4 regions of the Nonomuraea marmarensis genome follow, and region 2 is predicted to be linked to each of the others. Evidence: riboswitches for the same ligand, from Rfam matches in the RefSeq annotation. Region 2 holds a riboswitch; each other region holds the start of a gene.
What was found. Region 2 has a riboswitch for cyclic di-AMP ahead of ACFLIM_RS45730 (glycoside hydrolase family 25 protein). Riboswitches for the same ligand answer to the same signal wherever they lie in the genome.
Positions count from the first base shown of each region.

Region 1: linked by a shared signal. The riboswitch ahead of ACFLIM_RS18205 (coiled-coil domain-containing protein) and the one ahead of ACFLIM_RS45730 (glycoside hydrolase family 25 protein) in region 2 are both predicted to bind cyclic di-AMP.
Region 3: linked by a shared signal. The riboswitch ahead of ACFLIM_RS23825 (glycoside hydrolase family 25 protein) and the one ahead of ACFLIM_RS45730 (glycoside hydrolase family 25 protein) in region 2 are both predicted to bind cyclic di-AMP.
Region 4: linked by a shared signal. The riboswitch ahead of ACFLIM_RS00910 (C40 family peptidase) and the one ahead of ACFLIM_RS45730 (glycoside hydrolase family 25 protein) in region 2 are both predicted to bind cyclic di-AMP.

Region 1 is NZ_JBICRM010000010.1:9,597-14,723, forward strand. It holds gene ACFLIM_RS18190 (DinB family protein) at 218-718, opposite strand; gene ACFLIM_RS18195 (hypothetical protein) at 711-1,436, opposite strand; gene ACFLIM_RS18200 (DoxX family protein) at 1,479-1,883, opposite strand; gene ACFLIM_RS18205 (coiled-coil domain-containing protein) at 2,001-2,957, opposite strand; cyclic di-AMP (ydaO/yuaA leader) riboswitch at 2,964-3,103, opposite strand; gene galT (galactose-1-phosphate uridylyltransferase) at 3,172-4,245, opposite strand; gene ACFLIM_RS18215 (DeoR/GlpR family DNA-binding transcription regulator) at 4,242-5,021, opposite strand.
Region 2 is NZ_JBICRM010000050.1:842-5,968, forward strand. It holds partial or broken gene ACFLIM_RS45710 (heavy metal translocating P-type ATPase) at 1-423, opposite strand, end outside; gene ACFLIM_RS45715 (hypothetical protein) at 445-1,485, opposite strand; gene ACFLIM_RS45720 (heavy-metal-associated domain-containing protein) at 1,482-1,694, opposite strand; gene ACFLIM_RS45725 (metal-sensitive transcriptional regulator) at 1,718-1,999, opposite strand; cyclic di-AMP (ydaO/yuaA leader) riboswitch at 2,475-2,612, shown strand; gene ACFLIM_RS45730 (glycoside hydrolase family 25 protein) at 2,626-3,354, shown strand; gene ACFLIM_RS45735 (M15 family metallopeptidase) at 3,990-4,682, shown strand; gene ACFLIM_RS45740 (L,D-transpeptidase family protein) at 4,760-5,127, shown strand, end outside.
Region 3 is NZ_JBICRM010000014.1:133,610-138,736, forward strand. It holds gene ACFLIM_RS23820 (MFS transporter) at 1-1,296, opposite strand, end outside; gene ACFLIM_RS23825 (glycoside hydrolase family 25 protein) at 1,539-2,219, opposite strand; cyclic di-AMP (ydaO/yuaA leader) riboswitch at 2,281-2,423, opposite strand; gene ACFLIM_RS23830 (MerR family transcriptional regulator) at 2,844-3,248, opposite strand; gene ACFLIM_RS23835 (methyltransferase domain-containing protein) at 3,316-4,056, shown strand; gene ACFLIM_RS23840 (CoA transferase) at 4,136-4,393, shown strand; gene ACFLIM_RS23845 (alkaline phosphatase D family protein) at 4,527-5,127, shown strand, end outside.
Region 4 is NZ_JBICRM010000001.1:171,911-177,037, forward strand. It holds gene ACFLIM_RS00895 (NYN domain-containing protein) at 1-1,259, shown strand, start outside; gene ACFLIM_RS00900 (C40 family peptidase) at 1,355-2,329, shown strand; gene ACFLIM_RS00905 (hypothetical protein) at 2,444-2,773, shown strand; cyclic di-AMP (ydaO/yuaA leader) riboswitch at 3,042-3,207, shown strand; gene ACFLIM_RS00910 (C40 family peptidase) at 3,464-3,799, shown strand; gene ACFLIM_RS00915 (hypothetical protein) at 4,073-4,894, shown strand; gene ACFLIM_RS00920 (M48 family metallopeptidase) at 4,905-5,127, shown strand, end outside.

The sequences.
Region 1 (5,127 bases), on a different contig from region 2:
ACGTGCCTGAGGACCTCCAGGAGAACGGCCGCTGACCGGCGCGTGGCGAGCCGCCGTTACGTGCGCCCCGTGGGCCGGCTCCGTGGTCAAAGCGTTGACCGACGATCGCTTGTGACGCGAATATCCGGGCGTGCCGGCCGAGCACGGGCTGCTGCGACGCTGCCTATGGAGGCGGCGCTGGAGCGGTATCGGCGGCTGGGGTGCTGGCTCAGGGCCGTTATTCGCCCGTGACGCCGTCGATACGCTCGCGTAGCAGGTCCGCGTGGCCGTTGTGCCTGGCGTACTCCTCGATCATGTGGACGAGGATCCAGCGGTGCGTGCAGTCCTGCCCGTTGCGGTCGCCGACGGCGTCCAGGGGTTTGGCGGCCGAGATGGCGCGGGCACACTCGATCTCGGCCTGCCAGGTGGCGAAGGCCTCCTCGACGGAGGCGGTGTCGACCTCGTTGAAGTCGGCGTCGTTGTCGCGGTCCTTGTCCCAGAGCTTGGGGAGGTCCTCGCCGTTCAGCACCCGGCGGAACCAGGCGCGTTCGACGTGTGCCAGGTGCCTGACCAGGCCGAGCAGGGACAGGGTCGAGGGCGGCACGGAGCGCAGGCGCAGCTGGTCGTCCGACAGGCCGGCGCATTTGACGGCGAGGGTGCCGCGGTGCCATTCGAGCCAATTGGTCAGGACGGTCAGCTCGTCGCCGGTGAGAGGTGGGGGAACGCGGGTGTCAATCACGAGGTCCGACCTTATCCGGCCCGGCAGGCGCCTCAGTCCGGAGGTCGGCCTGGAAGAGGCGGTAGACCGCCTCGCGTACGGTCTCGTCCCTGACGTTGTCCACGAAGTCGTCCGGGGTGTTCCCGCACAGGTGGCGTAGCCGGGGGGATTCGTCCAGGAGGTCCTGGATCAGGGCTCTCTGGGGTCGCAGGCGGCGAGGGCGGCCCTCGGGGTCTGTCAGGCAGCCGTGCTTTCCCGTGTAGACGAACGCCCGGGTGCCGTCGACGGCGATCGTGCGGCGGTGGTAGTTGGGCTCGGTGAGGTCCAGGGCCGCGAGCTGGAGTTCGTCGAGCCAGAGCACGAACAGCCTGGAGGTCTCGCCGGGGGTCTCGATCGGCGCGGCCGGTACGTAGCCCCATCTGCTCACGTGGGCGGAGACGCCTGGGGCTATGCCCGGCACGTCGGCGAGCGTCATGGGGACGATCGGGCGTACCCCATGGTCGAGGAACTTCCTGCGTACCTGGCTGGGCGCGGCGTTGGAGCCCACGGCGACGACCAGGTGGCGCGCCCGCAACGGCGGGCAGTCGAGGCGGGCCAGCAGCGCCGCCAGCGGCTCGTCCTCGGCCCGCCACTCGCCGGGCGGGACGCTCTCCTCGGCGCTCAGCGGCACGTACGCGTCGTCGACCAGGATGCCGGAGGTCGACGGGATCCGGCCGGGATAGGTGAGAGGGCGGGACATCGGATCGTCCTTGAAGAGCTCCACCACTCCAGCATGTCCGTGTCAGTTGCCCCCGACGAGTGCCCACAGCCGGGCCGTGCTCGCCCTGCGGCCCCAGGCGATCACGGCGGAGAGCGCCAGCAGGACCAGTGGCAACACCACGCCGCCACCTGATACGAACAGCTCGGTCAGCGTCGCGCAGACCGTCAGGCCGGCGAACGCCAGCCCGGCCAGACCCGCGAGCCGGGGCACGAACAACGCCACGGCCCCCGCCACCTCCAGCACGCCCACCAGGTTTCTGAACCAGTCTCCGAACCCGATCGCCTCGAACGTCGAGGCGGACGGCTCCGCGTTCGCGAACTTGCCCATGGCCGACATCACGAAGAAGCCCGCCACTGCCACCTGGAGGATCCACAGGGCGACGTTGAGCAGGCGTCCTGCGGCGGTCGTGTGCGGTGCGGTAGTCATGATCTTCAGCCTCCCCTGAGCGTCGTGCCTCCGACGCTAGGCGTGGGGATCGCCGGGGAGAATCGATCTAGGTGCCTGACAGGGGTGTACCTATCTACACCCGGGCCCTTGATCGCCTCAGAACATCGAGATGTGCACGTGGTCGTAGTGGTTCTCGGTGATGCTGCCCCGGTCCGACATCGCGCTCCAGCCCGAGCCCTGGTTGATGCGCTGCTTCCAGATCACGTACTTGACGCCGAGCTTGTCCTTGTTCTTGATGGCCCACTCCGCGATCCGGTCGCCGAGGGCGTTGTGGGCGGCGCTGGGCATCGAGCCACCGGTGCTCATCATGAAGTCGCAGGCCCGCCCGAGCGGGTGTTCGCCGCTGGAGCCCGCGCGGAAGCAGCCCACCTCGTACGGCAGCGCGAAGTTCTTCCGCACCTCCGCCCGCATCAGCTGCGTGCGGGGCGTGATGTTGTCCGAGCCGGAGGGCAGTTCGGGGGCCCAGCTGCCGTTGCCGTTGCGGCCGGGCCCGAACGGCACCAGGTCCTGGAGCTTCTTCTGGATGTCCTTGATGACGTCCTGGGCATCGTCGCGCTGCCCGGCCACATCGTCCGTGTCCGTACGGATCTGGGACGCGAGCGCGGCGGCCTCGTCGGAGGCCTTCTGCTTGTCGTCGCGGGCCTTGGCCACGCCCTGCACGACGGCCTGCTGCTCGGCCGTCAGCTGCTCCAGCAAGGCCGCGCCGCTGCCGTTCTCGGGCAGCAGGATGCCGGGCATCGAGGGGTCGGCGTTCTGGTAGCGCATCCTGGCGATCTCGCCGACGCGCTGCTCGGCCGTCGCCAGCGTCTGCTCGGCGGTGGCCAGGCGGTCCTTGGCCGACTTGGCCGCCTCCTGTGCCTTGGCCAGCTCCACGCGCTTGAGGTTGTACTTCTCGATGAGCTTGTCGACCTTGCTGTTGAGCTGCTTGAGCTGGGCGCGGAGCTCGGCTTCCGTCGGCTTGGGAGCGGCCGACGCCGCGGTCGCCGGAAGGAAGGCGACGACGGTGGCGGTGATGAGACCGATGGCAAGAGTCGCGGGGGACGAAACCGCCACGTAGATGTTTCCTCTCCCTCTGCCGGCCGGGTTAGCTGACGGGTTCGGGCATGGGAGCTGCTCCCTACCACCGAAGTGGACTCACCCCAGGTGCAATGGGTCCCCGGCTCCCGGGCAACTCGCCCGGGATTAGGCGTGCAACGGCTGTTACGGCCGGTGCATAAGGGGATATTAGTGGTAGATCACGAGTAATGCGACCTTAACTAGAAATCCATTAGTGATCTACTTGTGATCGAAGCATGCGTGCGGCCTCCTCCGGCAGCACGTCGTTGACGAAGGCGCCCATCGCCGACTCCGAGCCCGCCAGGTATTTCAGCTTCCCGGGCGCGCGCCTGATGCTGAACAGCTCCAGGTGCAGGTACGCCAGCTCCCGGTCCTGGCGCACGGGCGCCTGGTGCCAGGCCGAGATGTACGGCATCACCACGCCGAACAGGTCGTCGAACGCCCGCAGGACGGAGGTGTAGAGCGGGGCGAACGCAGCACGTTCCTCCTCCGACAGCGCCGCGAGGTCGGGCACCTGCCGATGCGGGTACACGTGCACCTCGAACGGCCAGCGCGCGGCGGCGGGCACGAAGGCCGTCCACAGCTCGTTCGAGGCCACCACCCGCGTCCCCGCGGCCCGTTCGGCGGCCAGCACGTCGGCGAAGAGGTTCCCCGAGTAGCGCTTGGCGGCCCCGAGTTGGAGCTTGGTCTTGGGCGTGACGTACGGGTAGGCGTAGATCTGGCCGTGCGGGTGGGCGAGCGTGATGCCGATCTCCTCTCCCCGGTTCTCGAAGCAGAACACCTGCTCCACGCCCTCGATCCCGGACAACTCGGCCGTGCGGTCGGCCCACGCCTCCATGACCAGGCCCACCTGGTCGTCGGAGAGCTTGGAGAAGGAGGAGGAATGCTCAGAGGTGAAGCACACCACCTCACACCGCCCCACTCCCGGCCGTACATCACTCAAGCCGCCCACGTCCTGATAAGTCCCGAAATTTCCGGAAAAAGAGGGGAAGCGGTTCTCGAACACCACCACGTCATAGTCGTACGCCGGGACCTCCGTCGAACGCGTGTCCGACGACGGGCACAACGGGCACTCGTTGGCCGAGCCCGTCGGCTGGAACGTCCGCGTCTGCCGGTGCCCCGCCATCGCGATCCACTCCTCGGTCAGCGGATCGTAACGCAGCTCGGAGGCCACCGGCCGGGGTTCGAGCGTCCGCCGGTCGATCGCGCTCCTGTCGGCGTCGTCCCGCCGGTCGAAGTAGATCAGCTCTCGTCCGTCGGCCAGGTGGGTGATGGTGCGCTTCAAGGCGAGCCCTCCGCGATGATCAGTTCTCCGGCCCGTTCGGCCAGCTCAATGCGTGCGTCGTCGGGCAGCCCGGCGTCGCTGATGACCACGTCGGCCTCGGTCAGCTCGGCGATGGTGCTGATGCCGACCGTGTTCCACTTGGTGTGGTCGGCGGGGATGACCAACCGGTGCGCGGCCGTCACCAGCTCCCTGTCGGTCTCGGACTCGAGCAGGTTGGGCGTGGTGAACCCGGCGCGCACGCTCATCCCGTGCACGCCGAGGAAGAGCGTGTCGACGTGCAGGCGGCGGATCGCGGCCACGGCCACCGGGCCGACCAGGGCGTCGGACGGCGTGCGCACGCCGCCGGTCAGCACGACGGTGCGGTCGACGCGTGGGTTGCGGTGGAAGACCTCGGCGACCGGGATCGAGTTGGTGATCACGGTCAGCTCGGGCACGCCGATCAGGTGGTGGGCCAGCGCCCACGTGGTGGTCCCCGCGGACAGCGCCACGGCCGTGCCAGGACGTACGAGGCGGGCGGCGTGCCGCGCGATGGCCTCTTTCTCCTGCTGCTGGCGGGCGGACTTGGCGGTGAATCCCGGCTCCTCGGTCGAGCCGGGGCCGAGTGCGGTCGCGCCGCCGTGCACCTTCTCCAGCAGCCCTCGCTCGGCCAGCACCTCGAGGTCGCGGCGGATGGTCATGTCTGAGACGCCGAGCTCGCGTACGAGGTCGGCGACGCGGACGCCGCCGCTGCTGCGCACGCGTTCGAGGATCGTCTGCTGACGCTGCTGTGCGAGCACGCCCGCTCCTTCCAACAGATTCCACCAAATTATGACACGGATTTGTTGGGGAATGTTAGTTCGAGCGGATGGGTTGCGCGAGTCGGGGCAGGCGAGAGACGTTGAG
Region 2 (5,127 bases):
CGGCCAGCCCGCGTATGCCACCACCGGCGCGGCCAGCGTCAGCGACAACCACTGCCAGTTCGTGAACTGCAACGCCGGGATCATCGCCATCGCGACCACCGGCACGGACAACACCACGGAAGTGATCAGGCGGTTGCGCAGCGGCTGAAGTTCGTCCCCCGGCTCTTCCTCGCCTGCCTCAGCCTTGGGCGGAGCGGGCAGCGCCGCGGTGTAGCCGGCCTTTTCCACTTCGGCGATGAGCTGCTCAGGTGCGACGCCTTCGCCGAAGGTGACCTTCGCCTTCTCCGTGGCGTAGTTGACCGTCGCGGTCACGCCGTCCATCTTGTTGAGCTTGCGCTCGATGCGGTTGGCGCACGAGGCGCAGGTCATGCCGCCGATCGAGAGCTCGACCGCGTTCTGCCGGTCATCGATGACAGAAGACATCACCGTTCTCCTTTCTCTCGCTCAGTGGCCGTGATCGTCGCCATGCCCGCTGGGCGTGGCCGTCGGAGTCGTGGTCGTGGTCGTAAGGGGCGTGGCCGTGGGAGTCGTGGTCGTAACGGGCGCCGCCGTCTTATCCGCGCCGAGGGTGAAGTCGGCCGTACGGACCTTGTCCCCGTGCTGGAAGTCCAGGAACAGGCGGTAGTCGCCGCCGCTGGGCACCTCGGCGTAGAAGACGATCTCGGGCCCGGCCTGGGTCTTGCCGTCGCCCGGCGCGCCGTCCGGGTGGACGTGCAGGTAGGCCAGGTCCCTGGCGCGCAGGACCACCAGGTGCCCGTAAGCACCCAGGTAGGGCTGCAGGTCGGTGACCGGCTCGCCGTCCTTGCTCACCTTCAGGGTGAGCTTACTCGCCTGCCCCGGTGTCAGGTCGCCGTCGAGGGTGACGGTGTATCCGTCGACCGTCGCGGTACGGCCGGCCAGCGGCAACGCCTTGGGCTCATACTCGCCCGCCACAGACAGGTCCGTGCCCAGCGTCAGCGCCTCGCCGCCGGTGGGCGCGAAGTCGGCGAAGGCCCGGTACGTCCCCGCCTCCGGCAACGTCAGCTCGACCGACCAGACGCCCTCAGGCGTCATCTCCGGATGCACGTGCTGGAAACTGCTCAGATCACGGGAGACGACGATGAAATGCAGCTTCTTGTCGTGCTCGACCTGGTAATCGGTGACCGGCTTGCCGTCCGGACCCGTCACGGTGAAGCGGAAATCGGTGGGCTCACCCGGCTTGATCGCCCCGGTCAGCGAGGTGAGGGTGTAACCGTTCTCGGACACCTGGAGCCCCCCAGGTGTATCGCTCCTCACCTGCTGGGCGGCGTGCTCACTGTGTTCACCGGACTCCTCAGAGGATGGCGCCGCCATCGCCGCATGCTCCGCCGCGGGCGCCGCCATGGCGGCGTGCTCGTCGGCCGGAGCCGCTCCGACCGGCCCGACCACCTTGCCCGCACCCAGGGCGCCGCCGAAGACGACGACCAGCCCCAGGATGTAGGAACCGAGCTTGGCTGCGGTGTTCATGACTGATTCGCCACTTCGTATCCGGCCTCCTCGACCGCGGCAACGATCTTCGCCGCGTCAACGGAACCGTCGCCGTCCACCCTCAGCAGCCCGCTGGCCAGGTCGACCTCCACGCTCGTGACGCCAGCCACCTCGCCGACCTCTTCCTTGACCGAACTGACGCAATGGCCGCAGGTCATGCCCTTGACGATGTAGGTGGCGGTACTCATATCGATCTCTCCTTCAACCCTGGTCAGGAACGGACAAGCCGGGCAATGGCATCAGAGGCTTCCCTGACCTTCACGTCAGCCTCGGGACCACCCTTCAACGTGGCCTCAGCGACACAGTGAGCCAGATGCTCCTCCAGCAACGAGAGAGCGAACGACCGCAGCGCGCTGGTGGCCGCCGACACCTGAGTCAGGATGTCGATGCAGTATTTGTCGTCTTCGACCATCCGCTGCAGACCACGCACCTGCCCCTCGACCCGGCGCAGCCGCACCGCGTGATCCTGCTTGCTACCGCTATATCCGACCATGCCAGCCTCCCATCGAGCCTCTCACCTACTACAACACTATACCCCCCTACGGTATTTCCCAGGCAAGAGTGCAGTCCATCGCGCTGATGCTCAGCGCCTGTTCGATCCGGTCGAGCGCCCCCCCGGAAGGACCCGGGGGTACTGGCCCGTTCTTCAGATCGTGGCCGGACCCCGCCACTGAACGTGACCGTTCACCGATGTTTACCTCTTACGAGGATCCGGACGGTGTGCGACGACGAGGACGGTGCGGATGCGCACCAGTTCGGCCACGGCCTGCTGGAACGCCCTCCCAACCGGAGAGTTGTATCCCTCGAGCTGCGGATGCGGCTGCTTCCAGCCGTAGGGCGACCGTTCTTGACTGGAAATCTATCCACTTGTAGCCTGCTTGTCAGGTATTTACCCTTATGGGGTGTTTGTAGGTATACGTCCGACTCGTCAGCTCGTTACCAGACCATCGCAAGACCATCACAGAACCGCCCTGTGACCGCTGAATCCGCCACACGCGGAACCGGGGACCCACGTCCCAATTGGGGTGAATCGGCACGCCGTGCCGTAGGGCAGCTTCCACGCCCGAACCCGTCAGCTAACCCGGTAAGCGGTATGGAAGCAAGGAGAACCCCTTCACGATGGCCAAGCACCGTACCCTCCGTGTTCCAAAGATCAACACCTCCTTCGTCGGCGAGACCCGCCCCCTGCGCAAGGTCGCGGCGACCGTATCGCTGGCCCTGGCCGCCGCCCTGGCGGGCGCCGGTCTCGCCGGTCCCGCACAGGCGGATGGCTTCATCGAGGGGCGAGACATGTCCCACTACGAATCCAGCTACGACTGGGCCGGGAGCGGCGCCCAGTTCGGCATCGTCAAGGCGACCGAAGGCACCGACATCATCGACAGTTCGTTCGCGCGTCACTGGGCGGAGATCGGCAAACTTCCCATGGTGCGCGGTGCGTACCACTTCGGGCGCCCCTCCAACGACCCCGTCGCAGAGGCCGACTTCTTCCTCTCCGTGGTGAACAAGCAGCCCGCCAAGGCAGGGGACCTGCTGGTCCTCGACCTGGAAACGACCGACGGTCAGTCCCCGGCGCGAGTGAACGCCTGGGCCAAGACATGGCTGCAACGGGTGAAGTCCAAGACCGGCGTCACACCACTCTTCTATGCCAATTCCAATTTCGCCGAGAAGTACGGCCAGGGATTGGGCGAGTACCCACTGTGGGTGGCCAACTACAACGAGGCCAAGGGCACGGTCACCCCGCCGTCGCCCTGGAAGAAGTGGATCATCCACCAGTACACCGACGACCCGGTGGACCAGAACGTCTCCTCCCTGCACCAGGACCAGCTCCGCGCCCTCGGCCGGAGATAATCCGATCGCTCCCAGCGAACCCTGAACGGCTGGAGCGAGCCTCCACCGCCGCTACGGCCCTGGATCTGCTCGACACCCTGCGCCATGAGCTCGACATCTCAATCCTGCTCATCACCCACGACGTGACCTTGGTCGCCGACCACGCCGACCAGATGCTCGTCATGTCAGCAGGCCGGATCGTGGAGACCGGAAACCCCGCAAGGTACGCATGGCGCCACGGCACCCCACGACCATCGACCTTCTCGCTGCCAGCGTCATCGAGACCGTGACGGCGTCGAGACCGACGCAGCCGACCACGTAGATCCATGGGCTTGTGGCACTCGAGTCGGGCGGCGTGTCGGTACTCGTCGATCAGCTCACCGAGGCTCGTTCGCCTTCCACGGTGTCGATGAAGGCGCTGAGGCCCTTTCTCCGGTGGCCGCCCGGGCCAGCGCCATAGTCCTCAGGGAAGGGGGCGCGGCGGCCCAACTCGCCGCCGAGCCGGACGTAGCAGGCCAGGGTTCGAGTTCTACGACGGCACACGGATCGCGGCCACAGGCGTGGCCTGAGTCTGCCGTTATGTCCGTAAGAGGATCGATGGCCGGTCATATCTGATCGATTAGAACAGGCAGCTGAAGAGTGCCTAACCTGGGGAGATGGCATTCATCCCGCACCGCACGCCAGCTGCGGCGGCACTCGTTCTGCTCAGCGTGACCGGCGTCGCTATGGTGACGGCTGCGGCGTCCCCTCCGGCGCCCTCTCCCTCGGGCACATCACAGAAATTCACCGCCATAGTGACACCAGTGTCCCCGGACCAGCTGCGCTATTCCTGGCGCCGTGGATGCCCGGTGCAACCCGACGATCTCAGAATGATCAGCATGACCTACTGGGGTTTCGATGGCAGGCCCCACACAGGCAAGCTGGTGGTCAACGAATCAGTGACCAACCAGGTCGTCTCGGTCTTCAAGATGCTGTACGGTCATCGCTTCCCCATTCGGCAGATGCAGCCGGTGGACGTCTACAAGGGCAGCGACGACGCCTCCATGACGGCGGACAACACCTCGGCCTTCAACTGCCGGCACGTCAAGACCACCGGCACTTGGTCGCAACACGCCTACGGCCTGGCGATCGACGTCAATCCCCGAGAGAATCCCTACATCCACCCCTATCCAGGCGGCACCATCGATCCCACGAACGCGAAGGGCTATGTTCAGCGGCCTCTGAACCGGCCAGGAGTCATCAACCCCGCTGACGACGTCGTTCGCGCGTTCAAGAAGATCGGCTGGGGCTGGGGCGGATCCTGGTCTGGCGAGAAGGACTACCAGCACTTCTCCCAGAACGGACGATGACGTCTGCGCCGCGACCGCTGCCGGAGAGCGCGGGGACGCCGCCCGAGCACACCTCTCGCCTGGCTAGCCTGACCTGCATGAACAGCACCAATCAGAGAGCGCCTGCGGACCCGAGAATGGCTTCCGTCCGCGTGAGTGCCGCTCTGCTTGCACTCGTCATGATTTTCAGCGGGTTCTTCGGTGCCCGTGCCGTGTCCGCGTCTGCGGCCGCTCTGCCACCCCCGTCGCCGGGACGGCAGCTCATCACCGTGACGGCCGACTCATACCAGAAGACCACTGCCACACTGGTGGCCTACACCGCAGAGGGCAGCCGCTGGGTGAAGACGTATGGGCCGTGGACAGCGAACGTCGGCAAGAGCGGCATCGCCCCGCCGAGCCAGAAGCGGGAAGGCGACGGGCGCACCCCGTCCGGCACGTACGGGTTCGACTTCATGTTCGGGATCAA
Region 3 (5,127 bases), on a different contig from region 2:
CGCGGCAGGGAAACCGCTGGCCGTGCCGGCCTCGATGCCGCGAGCTGCGATCGCGGATACGACCGCGACGCCGACTGACCCACCGACCTCGTGGAAGGTGTTGACCACGCCGGAAGCCAGTCCCGCCTCGTGTTGAGAGACGTATCCGAGCGCGGTGGTGGTGGCGGCGACGAACGTCAGGACGATGCCGCCCGCGCCGATCGCCAGGCCGGTGATGACCCCGGCGGTGCCGTCCACCAGGGCGAGGACGGTCGCGCCGGCGGCGGCCAGCAGTAGTCCGCTGACGGCGGCCCCCCGCGCGCCGTGCCGATGGATGACGTGCCCGGCCAGGTGCCCGACAGCCCCGGTCGCGAGCGCCACCGGCACGAACAGGAGCCCGGTGACCAGCGCGGGCATGCCCTGCACCCGCTGCAGGTAGAGCGAGCCGAGGAAGACCATGGCCAGCAGCAGCGCGGTGGCGGCGAGCATCAGGAACGCGCCGGTGGCGACCGGCCGGCGGGCCAGGATCCGCACGTCCATCAACGGTTCGGCGGTGGCTCGCTCGACCACCGCGAACAGAACGTATCCCGCCAGGGCGCCACCGAGCGCGAGCAGGGTCGTGGCCGACCCCCATCCGGAGTCGCCCACGTTGACCAGGCCGTAGACGAGGGCCGCGGTCGACCCGGTGGCCAGGACGGCGCCGGGCAGGTCGATGCGCCGCCGGCGCGCGGGACGGTGCGCGGCGACCATGCGGGGCAGCAGAACCAGCACGGCCAGCCCGACCGGGACGTTGATGAAGAACACCCAGCGCCAGCCGGGCCATGCGGTCAGCAGCCCGCCGAGCAGCGCGCCCGCCGCGAATCCGGCTCCGCCGAGCGCCGCCCATGCGCCGAGCGCTTTGCCGCGTTCGGCGCCGTGGAAGGTGCGGGTGATGGTGGCCAGCGCGGACGGGGACAGCAGCGCCGCGCCCACGCCCTGGGCGAGCCGTCCGCCGATCAGTACGGGCCCGCTGGTGGCCAGGCCCGTGACCAGCGAGGCGAGGGTGAACAGGGTCAGGCCGGCCAGCAGGATCCGGCGCGTGCCGTAGGCGTCCCCCAGGCGGCCGCCGAGCAACATGAGCCCGCCGAAGCACAGCGTGTAGGCGGTGACGGCCCAGGTGAGCCAGGCGCGGTCGAGGTCCAGGCCGGAGCCGATGCTCGGCAGCGCCACGTTGATCACCGTAACGTCCAGGATCAGCATGAACTGGGCGACGCAGAGCAGCACGAGAGCGATCCACCGCCGCGAGTCCGGCACCGCTTGCGTGGCTGAGTCAGTCACGAGGCCTCCGTAAGTAAACACTGATGTTCGACTTACTGTAGCCCCTTATGGCCAAAACCTGAACACTCTTGTACGAATTAGCTGCTCGCGCGGCGCGTGCCGTACGACCACCTCGCCCCGCTCGACGTCCAGGCCGACGCCCTTGAGCACCTCCAGTTCGCCGAAGCGCTTGCGCAGCCCGCGGACACTGATCGGTCGGCGCGGGGCACCCAAGGGGCGGGCCGCGCGTCCAGACACTCTGGCTACTTACGGCCCAGGGCGCGGAGTTGGTCCAGGCTCACGGAGGAGACGTTCTGGTCCACCGGGCTGTCGGTGTACTGGTGGATGGTCCACGTCTTCCACGGCGGGGGTGGCGTGACCGTACCTTTGGCCTTGCTGTAGTGGGCGACCCACAGCGGATACTGGCCGAGGCCTTGACCGTATTTGCTGGCGAAGTTCCAGCCGGAGTAGAACAACGGGGTGACGCCGGTCTTGGCCTTCACCCGCTCCAGCCACGTCTTGGCCCAAGCGTTGACGTAGGCCGCGGGTTTGCCGTCGGTGGTCTCCAGGTCCAGGGCCAGGAGGTCACCGGGCTTGGCCGGCTGCTTGTTCACCACGGACAGGAAGAAGTCGGCCTCGGCGACGGGGTCGTTGGCCGGGCGACCGTAGTGGTAGGCGCCGCGCACCATGTTCTGCCCGGCCATCTCGGCCCAGTGGCGGGCGAAGGCGCGGTCGGTGAAGTCGGTGCCCTCGGTCGCCTTGACGATGCCGAACTCCGCGCCACTGGCAGCCCAGTCGTGCGCCGGCTCGTAGTTGGAGACGTCCTGGCCGTAGGCGAACTCATGGGCATGCGCGGAACTGGCGACGGACGCACCAGCCACGGCGGTGATCATGGTCAGCAAGGCGGTCGCCGCGAGCTTACGCACGATTCCGGGAGTGGCCATTCGGGCGATGTTGATCTTCGGGGCTGGGGTAGGACGGTGGTCGGCCATCGGTAGGGAGTTCTCCTTGCTTCCATACCGCTTACCGGGTTAGCTGACGGGTTCGGGCGTGGAAGCTGCCCTATGGCACTATCCGTGCCAATTCACCCCAAGTAGTACGAACGGGTCCCCGGTTCCGCCCGCAGGCGGACTCAGCGGTCACAGGCGCGCCTGCGATGTCATGCGATGCTCAAAGTAGCGACCGGACAAACCGGATGTATTTCGCAGAAGATAACGTATTAACCAAAAGCCTGACAAGTAGACAAACCGCAAGTTTTGCGAGTGCGACATCACAGTCGTGTAGGCGAGAACCCGGTGGCGCTGCAGCGCCTGAAGCACCTTGCGAACCGAGACGGGCTTCCGGCACCGTCCGCTCCGGGACCGATCAGCAACTTCGTGGCCGGCGATTCGATGTGGCTGAGCAGGGGCGCCTTCTGTACCGGCCCGAAGTCCATGCCGCCGTTGCCTTGCTCTGGCCGAAGGCCCAGGCTGATCTCCTGCGTGGCAAGTGGCGCTTCCTACTATCCTGCCTAATAGCTGATGCCTGCCGGTGCGAGGGGCGTGGCCCCCTCGCGGTGGCGGCCCGGCTCACACTCGCACGTGTGGCGGGGAGGATACGGAGATCCGCTCGGCCACCATGGACTGGAAATGGGAACAGCTGGTGAAGTCCTCGTGGTCGCAGTCCAGTGCGCAGTCGATGAGCTCGAGCGACGCCTGCGCCTCGGCGATGCGCCGGGCGAGCTCCGCCCGACGGCGCAGCAGGACACCACGCCGTTCCGCCGCGTCCGAGGTGGTCATCATCTCGCGGATGTCGTCGAGGCTGAATCCGGCTTCCTTGGCGCGCAGGATCACGGCCACCCGGTAGAGGTCGTCGGGCCCGTATCGGCGGCGTTCCCCGCCGATCCGGGCCGGGCAGAGCAGGCCCATGGCCTCCCAGTGCCTCAGGACATGCGTGGCCAGCCCGAACCGCTCCGCGATGTCGCCGATGCTCATGGTCGCATTTGACTTCATGCCGACATTAAGTCGCATGCTGGCTCGCATGTCCAAAACGACGGAACACATGGAATCATTCATTCAGCTGCTCGACGTCGTCGACGCGTTGCCGGGGGCGGTCGCGTTGCGGGCGCGCTCGTCCGAGCTGCTCGGCCTCCCGGACGGCGCGGCCGTGGTGGACGTGGGCTGCGGCGCGGGACGTGCGGTACACGAGCTGGGGGAGCGCGGGGCGCGGGCGATCGGCGTGGACGTCAGCGAGGAGATGATCGCGGTGGCCCGCCGTCGGTGGCCGCAGGCCGACTTCCGGATCGGCGACGCCTTCGGCCTGCCGCTCGAGGACGGCGAGGTCGCCGGGTATCGAGCCGAGAAGGTCTTCCACGAGCTCGCCGACGCGGCCAAGGCGCTGGAGGAGGCCAAGCGGGTGCTCGCTCCGGGCGGTCGCGTCGTGCTCATCGGGCAGGACTGGGACACCTTCGTCATCGACTCCGACGACCCGGCGCTCACCCGGACCATCGTGCACGCCCGCGCCGACCTGACCGCCAATCCGCGGGCGGCCCGCCGTTACCGCAACCTGCTGCTCGACACCGGGTTCGAGGACGTCGCGGTGGAGGCGCACATGAGCGTCTTCACCGACGCGGCCATGCTGCCCATGCTCACCGGCATCGCGGAGGGCGCCCGTGCGGCCGGAGCCGTCACCCCTGAGCAGGAAGCGGCGTGGGTGAGCGAGCAGAAGGAACGAGCCCAGGCAGGTCGCATGTTCCTGGCGTTGCCGATCTTCATGGCCTCGGCCTCGCGACCTGAGGAGTAGCGCACGCGCCGCGGCGGTTCGCGAGCTCGCCAAGGCCGCGCATCATGCCGGAGGTCTACCGGAGTCGGCGGACGCCGGCGTGACCGGCAGGCCGCGTCACCGGGGCAGCGGGCAGGCGGCCCATCCGATGGTGCCGAGCCGGCCGTCGCCGGCCGTACACCATCCGCAGCTGCGGCACCGCGGGGTGATCGCCGAGGTCGAGCACCCCTCGCTCGGCTCCGTGCCCCTGCCCGGCGTCACCGTGAAACTGTCCAGGACACCTGGCTCCGTACGGCTCCCGCCGCCTCGTCTCGGCGAGCACACGGCAGAGGTCCTGGCCGAGTGGCTCCAGGACTAGGACGTCGGTGAAGCTGCCGAGGCCGTACCTGGTATTCGGGCGGATATGTCGTCGATCAACCGACTTGTCCTGTATTTTGATCATTCATCATGGTGAAACCGGAGCGGTGCTAGCTTGACTCAAGCTCTTCCGGGTGAATCAACAAAGCACCCTGCATCGCAGGGGTTTCCTCGCCCTGGCGGGCGGCGCCCTCGGCGTCCTGGCGGTCGGGCAGATCGCCCAACCCGCGATGGCGCACGCCGACGATGTGGACGCGGTCCCGTTCACCCTGGGGGTGGCCTCCGGCGATCCCGATCATCACAGTGTCGTGTTGTGGACCCGTCTCGTCGCCGATCCGCTGAACGCCGAGACCGGGGGCATGCCGGCCGAGCCGGTCGAGGTCTTATGGGAGGTGGCCCGCGACGACGCCTTCCGGCACGTGGTGCGGCGCGGTTCGGTGACCGCGGTGCCCGAATCCGTGCACACGGTGCACGTGGTCGTGGACGACCTGGCGCCGGATCGGTGGTACTGGTACCGGTTCAAGGCCGGTGACACCTACAGCCGGACCGGCCGGACCCGCACGATGCCGCCGCCCGGGGCCAAGGCGGACCACATGCGGTTCGCCTTCGTCTCCTGCCAGTCGTGGGCCGGCGGCCCCTACCCGGCCTACCGCGACCTGGCCGAGCAGGACGTCGACTTCGTCCTGCACCTCGGCGACTACATCTACGAGACCGCCAACGGCGGCCTGACCGAGT
Region 4 (5,127 bases), on a different contig from region 2:
ACCTGGCGGCTCAAGTTCTCGGGACGATGCCCGCTGTCTCCATCCCGCAGCCCTTGCGGGGGATCGCGAAATTCGATCCGCGCAAACGGGCCAAGCTGGGCAGCGCGCCCATAGCCGCGCAGCTGGAGAACGACAAGAAATTTCGCGAGCTGGTCGCCGAGTCGGTGGCCGCCGGATGGCCTGAGCTGGTCATGGCGCTGGCCGACGGCAACGTTCCGCCGGCCGCCGATCCCGTGCTGGTGGCCGCGGCCGCCTACCTGACCCGGCCGCCGGGGTGGGCGGAGATGATCGAGGCCGCCCGTACCGACCTCGAGCAGTCGGCGGTGGCGGCCGAAGGGACGGAGCGCGAGGAGGCCGTGGCCCGGCTGCGCGAGCAGCTCGCCGCGCAGAAGAACGCCGCCAAGGAGGAGTCCGACCGGCTGCGCGAGCAGATCAGGGCGGCCCGCGCGGAGAACTCCGATCTGCGGCGCAAGCTCCACGACGTCCGCGAGCGCGCCAAGGGCGCGGTCCGCCGGGCCGAGGAGATGGAGCACGCGGCGGACGAGGCCAGGTCGGCCGCCTCGGCCGCGGGCAGCGCGGGCGAGTCCGAGCTGCGGCGGCTGCGCGAGCGGGTGGCCGACGTGGAGAAGCAGCTCGAAGCCTCGCGGCGGGCCGCGCGTGAGGGCAGGAGCATCGAGGACGCCCGCATCCGGGTGCTGCTCGACGCGCTGCAGGACGCCTCCGCCGGGCTGCGCAGGGAGCTGGCCCTGCCCACCACGATCAGCAGGCCGGCCGACTCGGTCGCCGCGAGCACGGGCGAACGTCCTGGCGTGCGCGGGGTGCCCGCCCGCGCGCTGGCCGACGACGACCCGCAACTCCTCGACCAGCTCCTGGCGTTGCCGCAGGTGCACCTGATCATCGACGGCTACAACGTCACCAAGACCGGCTACGGCACGCTCACCCTCGCCGACCAGCGCAATCGGCTGATGACCGGGCTCGGCGGGCTGGTGGCGCAGACCAGGGTCGAGGTGACCGTGGTGTTCGACGGAGCGGAGCTGAACGCTCCGGTGCAGGTGGTGGCGCCGCGGGGGGTGCGGGTGCTGTTCAGCGCGCCGGGGGAGATCGCCGACGACCTGATCCGCCAGCTCGTACGCGCTGAGCCGCCCGGCAGGGCCATCGCCGTCGTGTCGTCGGACCGCGAGGTGGCCGAGTCCGTCAGGCGGATGGGAGCCAGACCCGTTCCGTCTGGCTTGCTGCTGCGCAGGCTGGGCCGAGCCTAAATTACGAGTTGCTGGATTTTGGGTGGTTTAGGTGTGACCTCACCTGCCACTTCTGTACTATTTCGCCCCAGATGTAATCCCTGGGAGGCGACACTGTGAGTTTTGGCCGGTGGCCGGTGGCCGCGGGTATCGCGATCGGGCTGGTGCTGTTGCCGATGGGTGCGGCGGTCGCCGATCCCAAGCCCACGATCGGCCAGGCGAAGGCCAAGCTCGACAAGCTCAACGACAAGGCCGACAAGGTCGTCGACCGGTTCAACACGGCCACTGAGCGATACAAGAACGCCAAGACCACCTACAGCAAGCTGAACGACAACTACAAGCGCAAGCTGGCGACGGTTGCCACCCTGCGCTCCCAGGTGATCAACATGGCCGTCGACAGCTACACGCTCGGCGGGGACGTCACCTCCTGGCCCGGGCTGATCGGCACGGGCAACCCCGAGGACCGCCTGAACGGACTGGCGCTGGCGGGGCAGCTGTCCACGGAGCGGGCGGAGAAGCTGGCCGCGTTCGACCGCGAGAACCGCGGGCTGAAGACCGAGCGCGACAAGGCGCAGGACGCGCTGGTGTCGGCGGACAAGGAACGGGACGGGGTGGAGAAGGAGCGCTCGGAGATCCGCAAGCTGATCGCCGAGCAGAAGAAGCTCCTGACGAAGCTGGGCGCGTACAACGCGGGCAACCCGAACAGCGTCGGCATCAAGTACACGGGGCCGGCGTCGGGGAACGCGGCGGCGGTGCTGCGGTTCGCGTTCGCGCAGGTGGGCAAGCCGTACGTCTATGGCGGGACGGGGCCGGGCGGCTATGACTGCTCGGGGCTGACCCAGGCGTCGTGGCGGGCGGCGGGGGTGTCGCTGCCTCGTACGACGTGGCAGCAGTGGGCGTGGGGGGCCGGCCGCAAGGTGGACATCAACGATCTTCAGCCTGGGGATCTGATCTTCAGCGAGGGCTTGGGCCACGTCAGCATTTACGCCGGGAACGGGCAGATCGTCCACGCGCCGCAAACGGGCGATGTGGTCAAGGTGGTCAAACTCTCCGACTACGGCAACCGCATCGTCGGCGCCATCCGGCCGTAACGTACGTTCTCCTTTGGTCCTGTAGCGGCTCGGTTCCGGGCGGTGACGGCCCGGGTTTCGGTCACCGCCGGACGCTCTTCCTCGTTGCCGCCTCGTTACGGCAGGCCCCGAACGGTGATCGCCTCGCTGCCAGGCCGGCGGAGGTGCGCGCGCCGGGCCGACCTCGGGCACTACTACGACGACGAGCCGTTCGACGTGATCGTCATGTCGTTGTCGCTGCACCACATGCACCCGCTGGAGGCGCTGCTCGACCGAGCGTCCGCGTGGTTCTACGACGCTGGATCGTTGCCGACCACTGGCCGCCGTCGAGCAGCGGTTCAAGGTCGCAGAGGTCGTACAGCTGTGGCGCATCGAACGGGAACGAATCGCGGCGGGAACGCTCCCACCTACGGGCTTCAGGTTGACGGTGCGAAAGATGTGACAAAAGCGACAATCGTCGCCTGACAAGACGGTCCATTCGCAAGTGTGAGCAGTGTCACATTTGGATAACGGAACCTGGTGTTCCAGCAGGGGTTTCAAGCCTTACTGACCCCTTTATCTGATCTTTACAGCATGACCGCCGCTTTGCTGATCCTTGACCTGTCGGCGTAGCTTCGGGCCTCGTCGCGGCGAACAAGCCATGTCGCCGCGAACCGGCATCGGTCCCTCCCGATGTGAGACAGATAAAGATCCGTTGGTCGCCTTCGATATCCCGATTTCGACATATCAATCGGGCGGCGACCTGCCGAGTCCGTGCAGCCAGGAGGCACGGAGCCGGGGAACCAGCGATCCCACATTCCCCTAGGGATCAGGGGTGAATCGGCGCGCACATCGCGCCGTAGGGCGACTTCCAGGCCCGAATCCGTCAGCTAACCCGGTAGGCGTTCGTGGAAGACCCAAGGAGAAATCCTGTCTACCTCCCTGCAAAACCCCCGTCTGTCCCGACGTGCCCTGAGTGGCGTAGTGCTCACGATGACCGTGACGGCCGGAGGTCTGATCCTCCATGCCCCAACGGCTCAGGCGGCGACGGCGAGCGATTCGGCCAGTACCTCCACGGCGAAGGCGGCCGCAACCGCCGGAACCGCGAGTACGGCCAGGGCCGCTCGAGCAGCCAAGATCGCTCGTCAGAAATCGAAGGCCGGCAAGGCCGTCGCCGTGGCCAAGGACCAGATCGGTGACCCGTACCGTTATGGGGGCACTGGACCTGGTTCGTTCGACTGCTCCGGCCTCGTCCAGTACGCCTGGAGGAAGGCCGGGGTGAAGATCCCGCGCGTGACGAACAGCCAGTTCGCCCGCATCAGCAACAAGGTCTCCTGGCGGCATCTCCAGCCCGGTGACCTGATGTTCTTCAGCGGGCTCGGCCACGTGGGCATGTACGTCGGCAAGGGCAAGATGATCCATTCGCCGCGGACAGGCGAACGGGTGCGCATCGACAAGCTGGGCGGATGGCGCAAGTCGTCGTTCGTCGGCGCGGTCCGCCCCGGCATGTGAAGAAGCCTCGTCCGGATTTATGGATATTTTCCAGGATTCGGGCGGGGCTCTCACGTCTTCACCCCGCCGTTCTTCTTCCTTCTGGTACGGCAAGCCAACGTCACGCCACCCACCGCACGTGGCGGGCCACATCCAGGGAGACGCCCGCTGACCGGCACACATGCCCCGCCGCAACGGCGCAAGGCCGAGCGGTGAAGGAGTGGGCCGATGACGGGAGTGCGGCGGGCTGGACCACGGAGCTCATGTGCGGTGGGCCGACTACCATCAGGCATCGTGTCCGAGCAGGTGAGCCGACGAGCCATGGTGGCCGGACTCCTGCTCCTCGCCTTCGCCACCCCCGCCGGCTCCCCGGCCCCCGGATCCCCCCTCCTTCCCCCCGAACTACGCGACCTGTGGCCCGAAGGCATGGTCGTAGCCCGGGGAACGCGCTCGGTGGTCGTCGGCCACCACGCCGCGCCGGGTTCGCTCGACGAGATGGCGCGCAGGGCCGACACGGCCGGGCAGCGGGTGGCGGCCGTCCTCGGCGGGCCGGTGCGGCCGCTGGTCGTCGTTCCCCGGACCACCCGCGAGGCCGCCGAACTCGCCGGGGTGGCGCGGCTCGACGGGCTGGCCGCGGTGGCCGACGGCGGGCGGGTGATCGTCGTTCCCGAGTTCTTCGCCATGCTCAACCCCACCGGCAAGGACGTGGTCCTCATCCATGAGCTCGCCCACGTCGTGGCGGGCACCGACCGGCTGCCCGTCTGGCTCTACGAAGGGTTCGCCGACTACGTGGGCTACCGTGACGCCGGGCTCCCCGTGAAGACGGCCGCCGCCGAACTCGCCGCCGAGGTGCGGGCCGGGCATGTGCCGAGTGAATTGCCCGGACCTGCGGCTTTCGCGGCGGACGGGCGGGACCCCGTACGGCTCGCGCGGGCGTACCAAGAGGCCTGGCTGGCGTGTCGCTTCCTCGCTGACCGGTTCGGTGAGGAGACCCTGGTGGGGCTCTACCGTGATGCCCGGGCGATCGGCGTCGATCAGGCACTCGCCTCGCTGGGGCTCTCCGTGGCCACGCTGACGGCACGGTGGCGCGACTACGTGCGGGACCAGCTCGCGTAAGGGGAGGCAAATGAGCGAACGGCGAGAAACAGACGAACCATCACAGGAAGGCGACGACCCCGGCGGCGCGGTGGGCCCCATGGGCGCCGAGCGGCCAGACGGCGCGGCGGCTGTGAGCGCCACCGGGGCCGTCGGAGGAACGGCGGCGACGGACATCGCGGACCCTGGCCCGACCGACAAGCCCGGCACGGCCGAGAAGGTCGGTTCGGCGGGAGAGGGCGGCTCGGGTGGCA